2 linked regions of the Sphingobium yanoikuyae genome follow. The protein of the gene in region 1 interacts with the protein of each later gene in a pairwise test. Links are inferred from orthologs where the notes say so. Each region holds a gene or a part of one and is shown in the gene's direction. Other genes may lie near its edges.

Region 1 (8,717 bases):
AACTGGCCCCGGCGATGATTGCGCTGCGCCAGTGGGGCGAGAAATGGGGCAGCGCGCCGCCCTTCTGCCAAGTGCTGGCGGACAAGCGTGATGGCCTGCCGATCCGCGCGATCGCGATCCAGGCGCATGACGGCCGCACGCTGGACCTGAGCGATCTGGTCTGGCTGTGCCGCGACGAAGTGACCCCGATGGCGCAAGAGCCGGCTGCGGCGGCCTGATACCGGACGACGGGGCGGCTTCACCATGGCGCTGAAATCGCCTAGGCTGTCGGCAATGTCAGTCCATCCCCTGCAGCCCAAACCCTTTTTCGCGGACAAGAATCGCGCTTTCTGGAACCTCCAGTCGCTTGGCTGGGCCGGGGCCTTCCTGCTGCGCGGGTCGTCCACCATCGCCAATGGTCAGCCGCTGTCCAGCCTGATCCCGGTGCTGATCTCCACCGTCACCGGCTATTCGGCGACCTTGCTGATCGCGGTCGCCTTCCGCTTCCTGCAAAAACAGCGGCCGATCCTGACCTGGGGCGCGTCGATCGTCACCGTGGTCGCCGCCGCTGCGATGGTCGCCTTCATCGACGCCTGGGTCTTTTCGACCCAGAACAAGGGCAGCGAAACCGCCGGGTTGCAGCTGTTTCTGGGCGCCTTCTATCTGTCGATGACGCTGCTGGGCGCCTGGTCGGCGCTCTATTATGCGATCAACTTCTACCTGACGGTGGAGGAGCAGGCGGACCAGTTGCTGCATCTGGAGAATCAGGCGTCGAGCGCGCAGCTCGCCATGCTGCGCTACCAGCTCAATCCGCATTTCCTGTTCAACACGCTCAATTCCATCTCGACCCTGGTGCTGCTCAAGGAAACGACGCGCGCCAATGCGATGCTGTCGCGGCTGTCCTCCTTCCTGCGCTACACGCTGATCAACGAGCCGACCGCGCAGGTGACGATCGAGCAGGAGATCGAGACTCTGAAACTCTATCTGGAGATCGAGAAGATGCGCTTCGAGGACCGGCTGCGCCCGTCCTTCGACGTCCATCCCTCGGTAGCCCATGCACGCCTGCCGTCGCTGCTGCTGCAGCCGCTGGTGGAAAATGCGATCAAATATGCGGTCACGCCCAAGGAGGAAGGGGCGGAAATCTCGGTCTCGGCGCAACCCGCCGGTGAAAATGTCCGGATCGTCGTGTCGGACAGCGGGCCGGGATTGAACGATGGCGCAATGAAGCCACACATTCCGGTCAGCGAGGGGACGGGCGTCGGCCTGCCGAACATCCGGGACCGGTTAATTCAGGCCTTCGGGGAACGACAGCGGTTCGAAACGCGTTCCACGCAAAGCGGATTTTCGGTCATCATCGAAATTCCGCTTAACATGGATGAAACATCGAAAGTGGCCGCATGACCATCAGAACAATCCTCGTCGACGACGAAAGCCTGGCTATCCAAGGCCTTAAGCTCCGTCTGCAAGCGCATGAGGATGTCGAAATCATCGAGACCTGCACCAATGGCCGCGAAGCCATCCGTGCCATCAAGACGCATAAACCCGACCTTGTGTTCCTCGATATCCAGATGCCCGGCTTCGACGGCTTCTCCGTCGTCCAGGGGATGATGGAGGTCGAACCACCGTTGTTCATCTTCGTTACCGCCTATAGCGACCATGCGATCCGCGCCTTCGAGGCACAGGCGGTCGATTATCTGATGAAGCCGGTGGACGAAGGCCGCCTGGCCGATGCGCTCGACCGGGTGCGGCTGCGCCTGTCCGAGAAGAAGCAGGTTCAGGAAGCCGAAAAGCTGCGTGAGGTGCTGGCCGAAGTGGCGCCCGACGCGATGCACGACTTTGCCAATGGCGACGAGGATGCGCCGGCGTCGAACCGCTTCGAAAAGCTGATCAACATCAAGGATCGCGGGCAGATTTTCCGCGTCGACGTGGATTCGATCGAGCGGATCGACGCGGCGGGCGACTATATGTGCATCTATACCGCCGACAACTCGCTGATCCTGCGCGAGACGATGAAGGATCTGGAAAAGCGGCTCGACCCGCGCAATTTCCAGCGCGTCCATCGCTCGACCATCGTCAACCTGAGCCAGGTGCGTCAGGTGAAGCCCCATACCAACGGCGAATGCTTCCTGGTGCTGGAATCCGGCGCCCAGGTGAAGGTCAGCCGTTCCTACCGCGACGTCGTCGCGCGTTTCGTCCACTGACGAAACGGCGCCGGCCGCCCGTGCAGGGGCGGCCGGCCGTTTGGTGCGGGATGCCTGAACCGATCCCGGAGTCTGTTTGGAAAAATCGCGAAAGAGCGATTTTTCGGTACGGTACCAGCCCGCTCCCCCGCCCAACCACCCGACAGGATGACAGTGGATCGGGTGGTTGGGCGGGGGAGCGGGCTGGTACCACCATTTCTCAAATGCTATCTTCCTCAATCCATCGTCCGCACTGGACGGACGATCAATTCATTCACATCGACATCGTCGGGCTGTTCCACCGCATAGGCGATGGCGCGGGCGATCGCGTCGGGCGTCAGGGCGATGGCGCGGAAATCCTCCATCGCGGCGGCGGCGCCCGCTTCGGTGATGGTACTGGCCAGTTCGGATTCGACCACGCCGGGCGACACAATGGTGACGCGGATATCGTCATGCTCCATCCGCAGCCCGTCGGAAATGGCGCGCACCGCATATTTGGTCGCCGAATAGACGCCGCAGGTCGGCCAGACGCGATAGCCGCCGATCGACGCGATATTGACGAAATGGCCGCTGCCCTGGGCCTTGAAGCGGGGCAGGGCGGCGGCGATGCCGTGCAGCACGCCGCGGATGTTGACGTCGATCATCCGGTCCCATTCCTCGACCTTCAAGCTGTCGAAGCGCGACAGCGGCATCAGCCCGGCATTGCTGACCAGCACGTCGATGCGGCCAAATTCGGCCTGCGTCGCGGCAATGAACGCCTCGACATCGGCGCGGTCGGTGACGTCGAGCGCGCGGAAGGCGACCGTGCCGCCGGCAGCGTTCAGTTCGTCGGCAAGCGCGGCCAGCCGGTCGGTGCGGCGGGCGCCCAGCATCAGCTTCGCGCCGCGCGCCGCCAGCAGCCGCGCCGTGCCCTCGCCAATGCCGCTGCTGGCGCCGGTGATCGCGATGACCTTGTTCTCGATAGCCATGATTGAAGCTCCATCCTTGGGGCGGATCGACATCCGATCCGATGGAGCAGGAATGCGCCCGATTGCCCCCGGAGCGGTAGAATGGTCCTGCGCCATGATTGCACGATATTCCGAATGAATGATCGGGCGTGGTGGTTGGCGGGCTTATGGACTATCTAGATTGCCTGAAATTCCTGGAAGGCGGTGTGGGTGAGTCATGAACATCTGGGCGAGAAGATCGCCCGCCATATGGACGCGGACGGCATATGCGACACGCTGATCCCGCGCCTGACGCTGGTGCGCTGGTCGCAGCCGGGCGAACCGGTGCATATGCTCCAGCGCCCGGCGCTCTGCATCATCGCGCAGGGTGCCAAGCAGGTGATGATGGGCGACGCGGTCATAGCCTATGGGCCGGCCAGCTATCTGGTCGCTTCGCTCGACCTGCCGATCACCGGCACGGTGACGCAGGCGGATGCGGACAGCCCCTATCTCTGCTTCTGCCTCTATCTCGACCCGGCGATGCTGTCCGACATCGCGCTGGCTCTGCCGGCTGCTGCTGCGGCGGTGGAGGAGGGGCGGGCGCTCTCGCTCCATCCGATCACGCCCGAACTGCTGGACGCGGCGAGCCGGCTCACCGGCCTGCTCGGCCAGCCGGACAGTGCCGCCCTGCTGGCGCCATTGGTCGAGCGGGAATTGCTGCTGCGGTTGATGATGGGACCGAGCGGCGGGTTGCTGCGTGCGATTGCCAGTGGCGACAGCCGCACCGGCCAGATTGCGCGCGCGATCCGCTGGCTCAAGGCCCATTATCGCGAACCGTTCAGCGGCCCGGTGCTGGCCGATCTTGCCGGCATGAGCCTGTCGAGCTTCCACGATCATTTTCGCCGCGCGACGGCGATGACGCCGCTGCAATATCAAAAGCAGCTGCGGCTCCAGCAGGCACGGCAGATGATGCTGGCACAGCGGATCGATGCGGCCGAGGCCGGCTATCAGGTCGGCTATGACAGCCCGTCCCAGTTCAGCCGCGAATATCGCCGCCTGTTCGGCGCGCCACCGCAGCGCGACGTCGGCCGGTTGCGCGCCATGCCGAACCGGGCGCTGGCGATCTGAGGAATCGGGGGATTTCCCTTAGCGGAACACCCATTGCCGGTTGAGGCCGAACACCACGGCGGGGGTGAGGAAGATCATCGCCGGGATCGGCGACCATTCGGGCCAGCGCATATGGGTGACGCACAGATAGACCCACAGGGCGTTGAGCGCATAGCTGATCAGCGAGACGGCGACGAAGCGGAAGCCGCGCGCGGCATGGCCCGATTGGCTGCCATGGCCGCGGAAGGTGAAGGCATTGTGCAGCACATAGCCGATCGCCACCGCGCACAGATAGCCGATGCCGTTGGCGACCTGCGGGTGGAGGCCGACTGGTGCCGCCAGCGTCCAATAGATCGCCGCCTGGCAGGCGGTGATGAACAGGCCGCTGATGCCATAGCGCAATATCTGCCAGAACAGGGCCTGATGGGCCGGCGACAGTCGGTCGATGATTTTCATGGAGCCCCGTTGCGCTTTGGTGTGGAGCGTCTAATCCACCGGCCATGAATTTGCAAAGCTGGCCTGCTTTTCGCGCCCGCGCGTCCCATTGGTTCGCGATCCTCACCGCCTATGCCGATCGCCACTGGAAGTGGCTGACCTTCCTGATCTGGATCGCGATCTTGGTCGGCATGCTGGTCGACCGCTGGCCCGCGATCCACTGGCTGACGCTCAGCGATACGGACGACAATATCCGCTTCGTTCAGGTGAAGGACTGGCTGGCCGGGCAGGGCTGGTATGATTTGCGCCAATATCGGCTCGATCCGCCGGGCGGCGCCAATATCCACTGGTCGCGGCTGGTCGACATCCCGCTTGCCGGGCTGATGCTGTTCTTCCGCGCCTTTGTCGAACAGGATCTGGCCGACCGGCTGGCCTGCGCGATCGCGCCGCTGCTGCCGCTGTTCCTGCTGATGTTGAGCCTGGGATCGATCGCCCGGCGGCTGGCGGGCGATGCGGTCGGCGCGCGCTGGGCCTGGCTGTTCGCGGTGCTGGCGCCGCTCGCCGCGCAGATGGGCCTGGGCATGTTCGCGCCGATGCGGATCGATCATCATGGCTGGCAGCTGGCACTGGCGCTGACGATGATGGCGGGGCTTATCGATCGCAACTGGTTGCGCGGCGGCGTGGTGGCCGGCGTGTCGAGCGCCCTGTCGGTGGCGATCGGCATGGAGATGATCGTCTATCTCGCCGCCGGCGGTGCGCTGGTGGCGCTGCGCTGGGTGTTCCGCGATGGGCCCGGGCGGCGGATGCTGCCCTATGGCGTCAGCCTCGCGGGGGCGACCTCGCTCTGCTACGTCCTCTTCGCCAGCTACGACAATCGCCACATGGTGTGCGATGCCATCTCGCCCATCTGGGTCGCGGTGTTCGGCGCGGCCGGTGCGGGCATGGTGCTGCTCGGCCGCCTGCCGCTGCGGCTCTGGTGGCAGCGGCTGATCGCCGGCATCATCGTCGGCGGCGCGGTGGGCCTGTTCTTCCTGCTCAATTGGCCGCAATGCCTGACCCCCTATCAGATCTCGCCTGAGCTGCAGCAGCTCTGGCTCGCCAATATCCGGGAAGCCAAGCCGATCACCGCGCAGGCGCAGAGCCTGGTCGTGCCGCTGATGGCGCTGCCGGCGGTGGGCCTTCTCGGCCTGCTCTGGGCGCTATGGGAACTGCGGCGCGACAGCGACCGGCTCTGGGCCTTCGCGACGATCGGCCTGATGATGCTTTTCTCGACCGCCTTGCTCTTCTGGCAGCTGCGTGCGGGGCCGGCGGCGCAGTTGCTGGCGATCCCACCCGCTGCCTGGGCCGGATGGCGGCTGGTGACGGCGATCTTCACCGGATCGCGCCGGGTGCGCATCCTGGCCGGGATCGGCGCACTGCTGGTCGGCGCCATTGCCTGTGCCTATCCGCTCTATCCGCAGGTGATCGCGCTGTGGCAGCAGGCGACCGGCACCAAGCCCAAGCCATGGCGCCCGTCCGCCATTGCCCGCACCGACGCGATCAAGAAGGCCAATGGCCGCTGTCGCACCCTGCCGGCGCTGGAGGTGCTGGACCAGCTGCCGCCGGCGACCATCTTCACCATGGTCGATCTGGGGCCGCGCATCATCGCCACGACGCATCATAGCGCGGTGGCCGGCCCCTATCATCGCAATGGCGCGACGATCCTCGACATGCATCATGCCTATGACGGGCCGGCCGACGCCTTCCGTCCGATCGCGGCGAAGCATCATGCGACCTATTTGCTGGTCTGTCCCAATTTCCCCGAAGGGACCATCTATCAGTCGCGCAGCCCGCGCGGCTTCTACGCGGACCTGATGCGCGGCACGATTCCGGCCTGGTTGCAGCCGGTGACGCTCAAGACGGCGATGACGCTGCCCTACACGCTCTACAAGATTGATTATTCAGCGCCGGGCGGCAAAAAAGTCGCGCAGCAGCGCTGATCCCTCCGCCTCGGCCAGCCCGCCATAGATTTCCGGGCGGTGCAGGCATTGCGGCTGGGCAAAGAGGCGCGGTCCCTGTTCGACCGCGCCGCCCTTGGGGTCGGACACCGCATAATAGAGCCGGGCGACGCGCGCGTGGGAAATCGCGCCCGCGCACATTGGGCAGGGCTCCAGCGTCACCCACAGGTCGCAGCCGGTCAGGCGGAAGTCGCCAATCCGGGCGGCGGCGGCGCGAATCGCCACCATTTCGGCATGGGCAGTGGGGTCGTTGTCGCGGCGGTTGCGATTCTCGCCCTCGCCGATGATGACGCCATCGCGCGTGACCACGGCGCCGATCGGCACCTCGCCCGCTGCCTCTGCCGAGCGGGCCAGCGCAAAGGCGCGGCGCATGGGTTCGGGCAAGGGAAAGGGCGAGGTCATGACCCCGCCTTAGTCTGAGAGGGAGAGCCGCACCAGCCTTCAGCGGAAGGCGCGGGACTCGGCTGAACCCCCACCCGGCCTCCCATTCCAGGATAGGCTGTTGGGCGGCCGGGTGGGGGTGCGGGCTGGTGCCGTCCATGCGCCAGGAGGCGCATCAAAATGCCGCGAATCGACTCAGGGCTTCTTCACGTCCACGGTCGGAACCTCGACCGTTTCGTTGCGGCTGCCCACTTCGACCTTGGCGACGCTCGCCTCATATTTGGGCAGGGCGCCCTGTTTTACGGAGACTTCGGGCAGTCGACCCTCCTGAGTCTTCTGCAGGTCGATGAATCCGGTTGCTATCCCGGCGCCGATGACGATAAGCGCGATCAGCAGCAATCCGCCGATGAAACGCATGGCACTCTCCTCTATTGAACGGGGGGATGAACGCGGGGCCCGGTGAAATGGTTGCGATAGTGCCACGAACCGAGCGGAAGGTTGACGGCGAGCGGGAATCCCGCTATCGGCGCCGCTTTCCGAACGAACCCGAATTTCAAAGGTTGATTGACTATGTCGCGCATTTGCGAGCTGACCGGTAAGGGTCGCCAGGTGGGTCACAATGTTTCCCACGCCAACAACAAGACCAAGCGCGTGTTCCTGCCGAACCTGCAGAACGTGTCGCTGATCTCCGAAACGCTGGAAACCACCGTCAAGCTGCGCGTGTCGACCCATGGTCTGCGCTCGGTCGAGCATAATGGCGGCCTCGACAACTGGCTGGTCAAGACCAGCGATGACAAGCTGTCGCTGAAGGCCCGTCGCCTGAAGCGCGACATCGTCAAGAAGCAGGCTGCCGCAGCCGCCTGATTCGCTTCGATTCGTTTCGGCATAAGAAGCGGCCTGGCAACAGGCCGCTTTTTTGCGTTTCTTGATATTCCCTGCGCCGCACCGGCCCGCAGCCCGACCCTGATCAATCCAATCGGAATTTCAGCAGCAACGTGCGCTGGAAGAATTCGTGATTGTCGTCGGATGCGACCCACAGGATCGTCCGGCCCTGTTCCCGGCTGAGCGCCAGTCCTTCGAAATTGTCGGCCAGCAGGGGCGGCGCCAGCCGAGCCAGCGTCCGGGCGCGCAGCTCCGTGTTCGGTGCGGGATTCTCAGGCAGATCGATCATCGCGATCGTCGCGGTGAACAGGTCCTGCAGGGTCAGGCGCCGGTTCAGCACCAGCAGGTGGCGATCGTCCAGCGCGACCATGTCGGTCGGGCGATAGCCCTGCGGCGCGACATAATGGAGGTGGATCGGATCGGCCGTGTCATGCTCGGCCGGATCGCCCGACCAGAGCAAGGTGTCATGATGGCCGTCGGCGGTCATGCCCATCTCGCCGATCGCGATGAAGCGGCCGTCGGGCAGGCGGGTGAAGGATTCGATCGATCCGGTCTTGGGCCAGGCGACGATTTCGGGCCAGGTCCGGCACGCCTCCACCCGCGCGAAGCCGGGGGAGTAGCGGCAGATCGCCTGCAACAGCTCGAACCCCACCCAATAGCGATCGCTGGCCGGATCATGGGTCATGGATTCCGAATCCCAGGACCACCAGGGCCGGTCCCTGTCCTGCGCCCGCACCGGCAGTGGCGCGATGAAGGGGCGGCGGCTTGCGCGGCCGGGGCCGACATGGAAGCCCATCAGCACGCCGGCATCGCTCAGCGCCAATATCTGG
Region 2 (8,665 bases), 4.5 Mb from region 1 along the record:
TTTCCACCATCGACCGGGTCAGGCTGACCAGCCGGGCCAGGATCGGCTCATTGTCGGCACCGGCGGCCAGGCCCTTGGCCTGTTCCTGCAATGCCGCGCCATAATCCTTGGCCGAATTGCGGGATTCGGTCATCAGCCCGGTGAATTCGTCCAGATTTTCCTCGACCTTGTCGAGCATGGAGGCGAGCGCGTCGGGCGTCACCTCATCCGCGCGCTGGCTGGCGGCGAGCGATTCCATCCAGGCGTTGCTGATCTTGCCGCGCTCCATCAGCACCGCCTGCACCGCCTTTTCCACGCCGATGCTGGCGCCGGTCAGATAGTCGAGCGCGACGCCGAAATTGAGTGGCGTCAGGTCCAGATCATGGGCGAACAGAAATTCGCCGATTTCCTCGTAGAGGCGCCGACGGCGATTGATCTCGCGACTGGCGGCACTGCCGGCGCGGGCGCGTGGCTCGCTCTCCACCTGCGGTTCGTCCGGCTTGCCGGACAGGCCACGGGCCCAGCGGGAAAGGCGGTCGGTCAGCCCATGGTGCGAGCCGGCGGTGGATGTGGTTGATCCAGTCATGCCGCTTATAACGGAGGCGCCCGATCAAGGTTAAGGGAGCGCTCGGCAAAAGTCGCAGGAACTTCAATCCGTGACAAATTTTCTACTAGGATTCAGATATTTGCCGCCACCAGCCAATCGCGGAAGATGCGCACCGACCGGGTCTGCAACGCGCGCGGGCGACAGACGAAATAATAGCGATAGGGGCTGTCGCAACGGATATTGGGGAACAGCCGGATCAGGCGGGGGTCACCCGACTGCTCGAAATGGCTGGCATGCATGACCGCCACGCCCAGTCCCTGGGCGGCGGCTTCCAGCATCAGCTGGCCGGAATCATAATTGTCGATCGCCAGCGGCTGCAGGTCGGGAATGCCGGCCACGTCCTTCCACGCATCGAAGGAAAGGGCCATGTCGCGATGCAGCAGGATCGTCTGTTGCGCCAGTTCGCTGGGCGACGCCAGCGCATTGGGGCCTTCCACCATTTCGCGCCGGCCGATCAGATAGACCTGCTCATGGTCCAGCTCATAGGCATAGAGCGCCGGGTCGATATCCTTGCTGGCCAGCACGATCGCCGCGTCCAGCCCTTCGCCCAGCCGCGCCACGGCATGGGGCGTCGTTTCGATGTCGATGTGCAGCTGCGGATGCTGCTGGCGCAGCCGGCCCAGATGCGGGAAAAGGCGCTGCGTCGCGAACAGCGGCATCACCGCCAGGCGCAGGCGCAACTGATTGCCGCCGCTCTGGATATTCTCCAGGGCCTGGCTGAGCGAATCCAGCGCCGGGGCGATGTCGTCAAGCAGCCGCTGGCCTTCGGAATTGATCTCCAGCGCCTGATGCTTGCGGTCGAACAGCGGGCGTCCGATGAACCGCTCCAGCGCCTGGACGCGACGGCTGAGTGCCGGCGTCGACAGGGCGAGTTCTTCGGCAGCCGCCTTGACCGAGCCAAGACGGGCAACCTGAACAAAGGCCTCCAGGGCCGTAAGAGGCGGCAATCTGCGCATAATCGTCAAATTCTATAAGCCGGTCCGCTGCGTCGCATCATCTGTCATTATCGAACGGCGCGCTTCCCCGGTTCAAGCATCCTGACCTGCAATGAGCAGGAAAACGCGGCAAATGGCAAGATGCAAAAATTGCAACCACCCGATTCTTTTCGCACTTGCAAAATTACCTGCTGCAGCGCACATAGGAAAGGCCTTTCAGGCATCCTCTCCTATAAACTTTCCGGGCTGGCGCTTGCGCTGGCCCTTTTTTTGTTCCGGGCATAACGAAGCACGGCCCCTTTCCCTCACCCCCGGCGTTACCTATCTTCGTTTCGCAACCAAAAGGACGGGGATGACCATGGCCGATCAGGACAGCAGCGGACGCAGGATTCAGGTCGCCAATGCGCGGCCGGAGGATGCCGGGCGCGGTTTGGCGCGGCTTCCGCTGACGGTAATGGCCGAATTGCAACTGGCCGAAGGCGATGTTGTCGAGATTGTCGGCAAGCGATCGACTCCGGCGCGGGTGGTGCGCCCCTATAAGGAAGATGAAGGTCTGGACGTCCTGCGCCTGGATGGTTTGCAGCGCGCCAATGCCGGCGTTGGCTCGGGCGACTTCGTTCAATTGCGCAAGATCGATCCGCGTCCGGCCCAGCGCGTGGTGTTCGCGCCTGCACAAAATAATCTTCGTCTCCAGGGCAATCCCGATGCGCTGAAGCGCGTTTTCTTTCAACGCCCCCTCGTCGCGGGCGATGTCGTCGCCACCGCCGGCCAGCAACAGGTGCCGCCCGGCGACATGCCACCCCATCTGCGCCAGATGCTGGCGGCGCCGGCCTATGCGCTCCAGGAAATCCGCCTGATCGTGGTGTCGACCGTGCCCAAGGGCATCGTCCATATCGATGCCGAGACCGAGGTGGAGCTGCGCGCCGAATATGAGGAGCCGCGCGAATCCCGCCGCGCCGACGTCACCTATGACGATGTCGGCGGCATGGCGGAAACGATCGACCAACTGCGCGAGATGGTCGAACTGCCGCTGCGCTATCCCGAATTGTTCGAGCGGTTGGGCGTCGATCCGCCCAAGGGGGTGATGCTCCATGGCCCGCCGGGCACCGGCAAGACCCGGCTGGCCCGCGCCGTCGCCAATGAATCGGAAGCCGAATTCTTCCTCATCAACGGGCCCGAGATCATGGGTTCGGCCTATGGCGAGTCGGAAAAGAAGCTGCGCGACATTTTCGAGGAAGCGGCCAAGGCGGCACCCTCGATCCTCTTCATCGACGAGATCGACTCGATTGCGCCCAAGCGTGGCCAGGTCACCGGCGAGACGGAAAAGCGCCTCGTCGCCCAGCTTCTCACCCTGATGGACGGGCTGGAGCCGCGCACCAATCTGGTCGTCATCGCCGCCACCAACCGGCCCGAGGCGATCGATGAGGCGCTGCGCCGTCCCGGCCGGTTCGACCGCGAAATCGTCGTCGGCGTCCCCGACGAACGCGGCCGGCGCGAGATATTGGGCATCCACACCCGCGGCATGCCGCTGGGCGACCGGGTCGACCTCGCCGAACTGGCGCGCATGACCTATGGCTTTGTCGGTGCCGATCTCGCCGCGCTGACCCGCGAGGCCGCGATCGAGACGGTACGCCGGCTGATGCCGCGCCTCAATCTGGAGGAAGGCACGATCCCGCCCGACGTGCTGGAGGATCTGTCCGTCACGCGGGAGGATTTCCTCTCGGCGATCAAGCGGGTCCAGCCCTCGGCCATGCGCGAGGTGATGGTGCAGGCGCCCAATATCGGCTGGGCCGACATTGGCGGCCTCGACGATGCGCAGATGCGGCTCAAGGAAGGGGTCGAACTGCCGCTCAAGGATCCCGACGCCTTCCGGCGCCTGGGCATTCGCCCGGCCAAGGGCTTCCTCCTCTATGGTCCGCCGGGCACCGGCAAGACCTTGCTGGCCAAGGCGGTCGCGCGTGAGGCGCAGGCCAATTTCATCGCCACCAAATCGAGCGACCTCCTGTCCAAATGGTATGGCGAGAGCGAGCAGCAGATCGCCCGCCTGTTCGCCCGCGCGCGACAGGTGGCGCCGACCGTCATCTTCATCGACGAACTCGACAGCCTGGTCCCCGCCCGTGGCGGTGGCCTGGGCGAGCCGGTGGTGACGGAGCGGGTGGTCAACACCATCCTCGCCGAAATGGACGGGCTGGAGGAATTGCAGTCGGTGGTCGTCATCGGCGCCACCAATCGGCCCACCCTGGTCGATCCGGCGCTGCTGCGCCCCGGCCGCTTCGACGAACTCATCTATGTGCCGGTGCCCGACCAGGCCGGGCGCAAGCGCATCCTGGCGATCCATACCAAGAAGATGCCGCTGGCGTCCGACGTCGATCTGGATCAGCTGGCGGCCCGGACGGAGCGGTTCACCGGCGCGGACCTGGAGGATCTGTCCCGTCGGGCCGGCCTGATCGCGCTGCGCCAGTCGCTGCAGGTCGAAGCCGTCACCATGGCCCATTTCGAGGCAGCACTGGAGGAAACCCGCGCCTCTGTGACGCCGGAAATGGAGCGGGAATATGAGCAGATCCAGGCGACCTTGAAGCAGAGCGCGATGCAGGTCGATCCGATCGGCTTCATTGCGCCCGGCATGCTGCGCGCCCGCGAACGCTGATGGACTTGGGATAAGCGCGCGGCCAGGCGGTGGGTGAACCCATCGCCTGGCCGCGCGTTCTATCCCGTGGCGCGCAAAGCCGCTTGCCAGCGGACATCAATTTTGCGAGGCCGATTCTGTTAGTCAGTCAGGCGGATTTTGATGGCCTCCCTACCGTTCAAAGACAAGAAGACCAGGATTTCGACGCGCGGTGGCAGCCGCTCCTTCCGTAGCCAGTGGGCCATGTTCTTCCGCCAGTTCATGAAGCATCCCGGCATGATCGGTTCGGTCATCCCCTCCTCGTCGCAACTGGTCGCGCGCTCGCTGGACGGCGTCGACTGGGCGCGGACCCGCCTGTTCGTCGAATATGGTCCGGGTGTCGGCACCTTCACCCAGGCCATTCTCGATCGCATGCATCCCGACGCGATCCTGCTGGCGATCGACCTCAATCTCGATTTCGTCGCCTATCTGGAGGATGCGATCGACGATCCGCGCCTGCGCGTCGTCCATGGCTCGGCCGCCGACGTGCGCCGCTTCGTCAAGGAAGCGGGCTATCAGAAGGCGGATTACGTCCTTTCGGGCCTGCCCTTTTCCACCCTGCCGGCGGGCGTGGGCGAAACCATCTGTGAAGAGACGCGCGCCGTGCTGCGGCCGGGTGGCAGCTTCATCATCTACCAATATTCGCGCTATGTCCGCCGCCTGATCGACCCGCTGTTCGGCCAGGTCAGCGACGAACTGGAATGGCGCAACATTCCCCCCTGTCGCCTGTTCCGCGCGGCCAAGGACGAAGCGCTGGCCCAGGCGGCCTGATCTTTCCTGATCTGTATTAATATCTGGCAGAAATTACGTAATCCGGCCTGCTGCGCGTTTGACTCCGCGATCGACTTGGGCAACCAATTGCCTGGGGACAAGGGGGTTATATGGCGTCTTATTACGCCGAAGGCAGCGACCCGTGGGCCGACCTCTTCTTGTCGGCTGCGCTGGAGCCGCACCTGTGGGATGCGGCGCTGCGCGCCATGGCCCAGGCAACCGGGTCGTGCCATGGCCAATTGATCGGTTTCGGTCCGGGGGCAGCAGCCTTCAACTGGATCAGCGACGTGGCGCCGGATATTATCGAAAAGTCATCGATGATAGACGGCGCTGCCCCGGACCTCAATTTCCGGGTCGCGGCCGACCGACTGCCGGCGCGCCCGGCGATCGTGCATGAAGCCCATTATGATGTCGCGCGCCAGGCACTGCGCGCGGATGACTATCTCGACCTGTGCAGCGACTATGACATTTTCCACGGATGCCAGACGCGTCTGGTCGCCGACGACAATGTGATGATCGGCTTCGCCCTGCTGCGCAGCGAGGCTGATGGCCGCACCAGTGTGGAACAGCGCGACCTGTTCGCCAAGCTGGCCGGTCATGCCCGCCATGCCGTCCGGCTGCAGCGGGCGATCGAGCAACAGGGCTTCGGCCTGCTGGCCGGCACGTTCGAGACCATGGACCGCGCCTGCTGGCTGCTCGACGCGACCGGGCGGGTAGGGGGCATGACGCCGCGTGCCGATGCCTTGCTGTCGACCAGCCGGCTGCGGGTCGGGGACGGCTGGCTGCAGAGCGACCGGGGCGACGAGACGCGCGCAATTTTGCGATCCATACGCGCGGTGGTGGATGTGCCGGCGCGCGAAGCCGATCCGGTGGCGCTTGCCGATGCCGATGGCGGCGTTGGCATCATGCTCGAATTTTTCCCCTTACCCTCCCGCCCCTGGGCACTGCCCTTTGCGCCGCATGCGATGATCGTCGCGCGCGTCGGCGCGCCGACCGAACGCCATGTCCGCCTGCTCATGCGCACTTTCCGCCTGACCCCGGCCGAAGCGGACATCGCCATCCATCTGGCCGCGGGGATGAGTCGTGCGGATATTGCCCAGCGCCGCGGCGTTTCGGCCGAGACGCTCAAGGCCCAGTTGCGCTCCATCTATGACAAGACGGGTTGCAACCGGGAATCGCAGCTGGTGCGCATCGTCGGGATGATGAGCAGCTGAGCCTATCCTTTTATTGCATAAATTTCGCAATTTACCCCTATCGGGGTATGCATCCGCGCCGTTGAAGAGCTAGGTGATTCGACGGGGCAGGAGCATCTTGCCTGCCGACGGCCGATCCATATGCGACCCATGGGTCGGCCGCCGGCATCTCTTCCTGTCTCCCCACACTTCGTCAGGGTTCCGTCCCGCGACATTTTCGTGCTAAGCCACTGCCGGATTTGAAGCATCGTGCGAAAAGTGGGCGAGCTGGAGTCGAGTGCCTCCGGCTCGGGTTTTTCGCTTCAAACGATGCGCCAAACAAAAGATGGATCGCGCGACCTGCGTTGGATTTGACGCAGCGCGCGTTAGCGTGAGATTACCGATGAACGACCTGACGCAGACCCCCGAAATGCTGATCGCGCAGATGGGCGCGCGTGCGCGCCGCGCCGCCGCCCTGCTCGCGCCAGCCGGGGACGCGCAGAAGGTCGATGCGCTGCGCCGCGCCGCCCAGGCCCTGCGCGACCAGGCGCCCGCCATCCTCGCCGCCAATGCGCGCGACATGGACAATGGCATCGACAATGGCCTGTCCGCCGCGATGCTCGACCGGCTGCGGCTGGACGAGGATCGGATTGCCGCCATGGCCGTCGGCGTGGATCAGGTGGCGACCCTCGATAATCCGCTCGGCAGCGTGATCGACTCCTCCGTGCGCCCCAATGGTCTGGAACTCAGCCGCGTGCGCGTGCCGCTGGGCGTCATCGGCATCATCTATGAAAGCCGCCCCAACGTCACCGCCGACGCCGCTGCCCTCTGCCTGCGCGCCGGCAATGCCGTGATCCTGCGCGGCGGCAGCGAGGCGAAGGAAAGCAACCGCGCCATCCACGCTGCCATGGCAGAGGGGATCGCTGCCGCCGGCCTGCCCGCCGATGCGGTGCAGCTCATTCCCACCACCGATCGCGCGGTGGTCGGCGCGTTGCTGCGCGCATCGGATTTCGTCGACCTCATCGTGCCGCGCGGCGGCAAGAGCCTGGTGTCGCGGGTGCAGGAAGAGGCGCGGGTGCCCGTGCTCGCCCATCTCGACGGCATCAATCACAGCTATGTCGATGGCGCGGCCGATCCGGCCATGGCGGAAAGCCTGGTCTTGAATGCCAAGCTGCGCCGGACCGGCGTCTGCGGTTCGACCGAAACGGTGCTGATCGACCGCGCCTATGGTCACGCCTCCGTGTTGGTGAAGGCGCTGCTCGACGCCAAGTGTGAAGTGCGCGGCGATGATGCGGTGCAGGCGATGGACGATCGCGTGATTGCCGCGTCGGATGAGGATTGGGACACCGAATATCTCGACGCCATCGTCTCGATCCGGCTGGTCGACGGCGTGGAAGAGGCGATCGCCCATATCGCCGCCCATGCCAGCCATCATACCGACGCCATCATCACCGAGGATGCGGCGGTCGCCGAACGCTTCCTCAACGCCGTCGACAGCGCGATCGTGATGTGGAACGCCTCGACCCAGTTCGCCGATGGCGGCGAGTTCGGCCTGGGCGCGGAAATCGGCATCTCGACCGGCCGCCTCCACGCCCGCGGCCCGGTCGCGCTCGAAGGGCTCACCACCTATAAATGGATCGTGCGCGGTCGCGGCCAGGCCCGACCCTAGGGCATTTTGCGGGGTGAAGGGGGAGACTTACCCCTTCACCACCGTATCGATCGCCTTCAACTGCTTCAGCATCGGCCCGACCCAGTCGAGCTTGAGCATCACCGGCCCGTCCGACGGCGCATTGTCGGGGTCTTCATGCGCCTCGGCGAAGATCGCCGCCACGCCCGCGGCCACCGCGCTGCGCGCCAGCAGCGGCGCATAGTCGCGCTGTCCGCCCGACGCCGAACCCAGCCCGCCGGGCTGCTGCACCGAATGGGTGGCGTCGAACACGACCGGATAGCCGGTTTCCGCCATCACCGGCAGCGCGCGCATGTCGCTCACCAGCGTATTATAGCCGAAGCTCGCGCCGCGCTCGGTCAGCAGGATGCGCTCGTTGCCGGTCGACGCGACCTTCTGCGCCACCGCCGCCATGTCCCATGGGGCCAGGAACTGCCCCTTCTTGACGTTGATCACCGCGCCGGTCTTCCCCGCCGCGATCAGCAGGTCGGTCTGGCGACAGAGAAAGGCCGGGATCTGCAGGATATCCACCGCCTGCGCCGCCGCCTCCACCTGTTCGGGGCCATGAATGTCGGTCAGCACCGGGCAGCCCAGTGTCGCCTTCACCTCGGCCAGGATCGCCAGCCCCGCATCGATGCCGACGCCGCGCTTGCCCGATACCGACGTGCGGTTCGCCTTGTCGAAGCTGCTCTTGAAGATGAAGGGCACGCCCGCATCCGCCGCCGCCTTCGCCAGCGCATCGGCCATGAACAGCGCATGGTCGCGGCTTTCGATCTGGCAGGGGCCGGAAATCAGGACGAAGGGCAGGTCGTTGCCGAAACTGATCGGGCCGACCTTCACATGCTTGGGATCGCTCATGCCGCTCACTTG

What was found.
Region 2: the proteins of HH800_RS00510 (region 1) and HH800_RS22160 interact in binary tests that used the Escherichia coli proteins (3 or more experiments, as listed by UniProt). The link is inferred for Sphingobium yanoikuyae from one-to-one orthologs.

The regions. Positions count from the first base shown.
Region 1 is NZ_CP053021.1:95,200-103,916, forward strand. Bases 279-3,278 are described here. They hold HH800_RS00510 (LytR/AlgR family response regulator transcription factor), read left to right. Parts: upstream 279-1,376; coding sequence 1,377-2,180; downstream 2,181-3,278. Other genes in these bases: HH800_RS00505 (sensor histidine kinase), read left to right, coding at 279-1,380; HH800_RS00515 (SDR family oxidoreductase), read right to left, coding at 2,396-3,127. Also shown: HH800_RS00500 (winged helix-turn-helix transcriptional regulator), read left to right, coding at 1-218; more of HH800_RS00505, read left to right, coding at 274-278; HH800_RS00520 (AraC family transcriptional regulator), read left to right, coding at 3,317-4,213; HH800_RS00525 (GtrA family protein), read right to left, coding at 4,232-4,648; HH800_RS00530 (hypothetical protein), read left to right, coding at 4,693-6,606; HH800_RS00535 (nucleoside deaminase), read right to left, coding at 6,568-7,026; HH800_RS00540 (hypothetical protein), read right to left, coding at 7,201-7,422; rpmB (50S ribosomal protein L28), read left to right, coding at 7,576-7,869; HH800_RS00550 (esterase-like activity of phytase family protein), read right to left, coding at 7,973-8,717. UniProt on the Escherichia coli protein: Member of the two-component regulatory system BtsS/BtsR, which is part of a nutrient-sensing regulatory network composed of BtsS/BtsR, the low-affinity pyruvate signaling system YpdA/YpdB and their respective target proteins, BtsT and YhjX.
Region 2 is NZ_CP053021.1:4,587,224-4,595,888, forward strand. The notes cover bases 5,718-8,665. They hold HH800_RS22160 (glutamate-5-semialdehyde dehydrogenase), read left to right. Parts: upstream 5,718-6,532; coding sequence 6,533-7,798; downstream 7,799-8,665. Other genes in these bases: HH800_RS22155 (helix-turn-helix transcriptional regulator), read left to right, coding at 5,718-6,171; kdsA (3-deoxy-8-phosphooctulonate synthase), read right to left, coding at 7,826-8,653; HH800_RS22170 (hypothetical protein), read right to left, coding at 8,659-8,665. In the rest of the region: HH800_RS22135 (sensor domain-containing diguanylate cyclase), read right to left, coding at 1-565; HH800_RS22140 (LysR substrate-binding domain-containing protein), read right to left, coding at 658-1,542; HH800_RS22145 (CDC48 family AAA ATPase), read left to right, coding at 1,880-4,168; HH800_RS22150 (class I SAM-dependent methyltransferase), read left to right, coding at 4,310-4,957; more of HH800_RS22155, read left to right, coding at 5,068-5,717. UniProt on the Escherichia coli protein: Catalyzes the NADPH-dependent reduction of L-glutamate 5-phosphate into L-glutamate 5-semialdehyde and phosphate. The product spontaneously undergoes cyclization to form 1-pyrroline-5-carboxylate.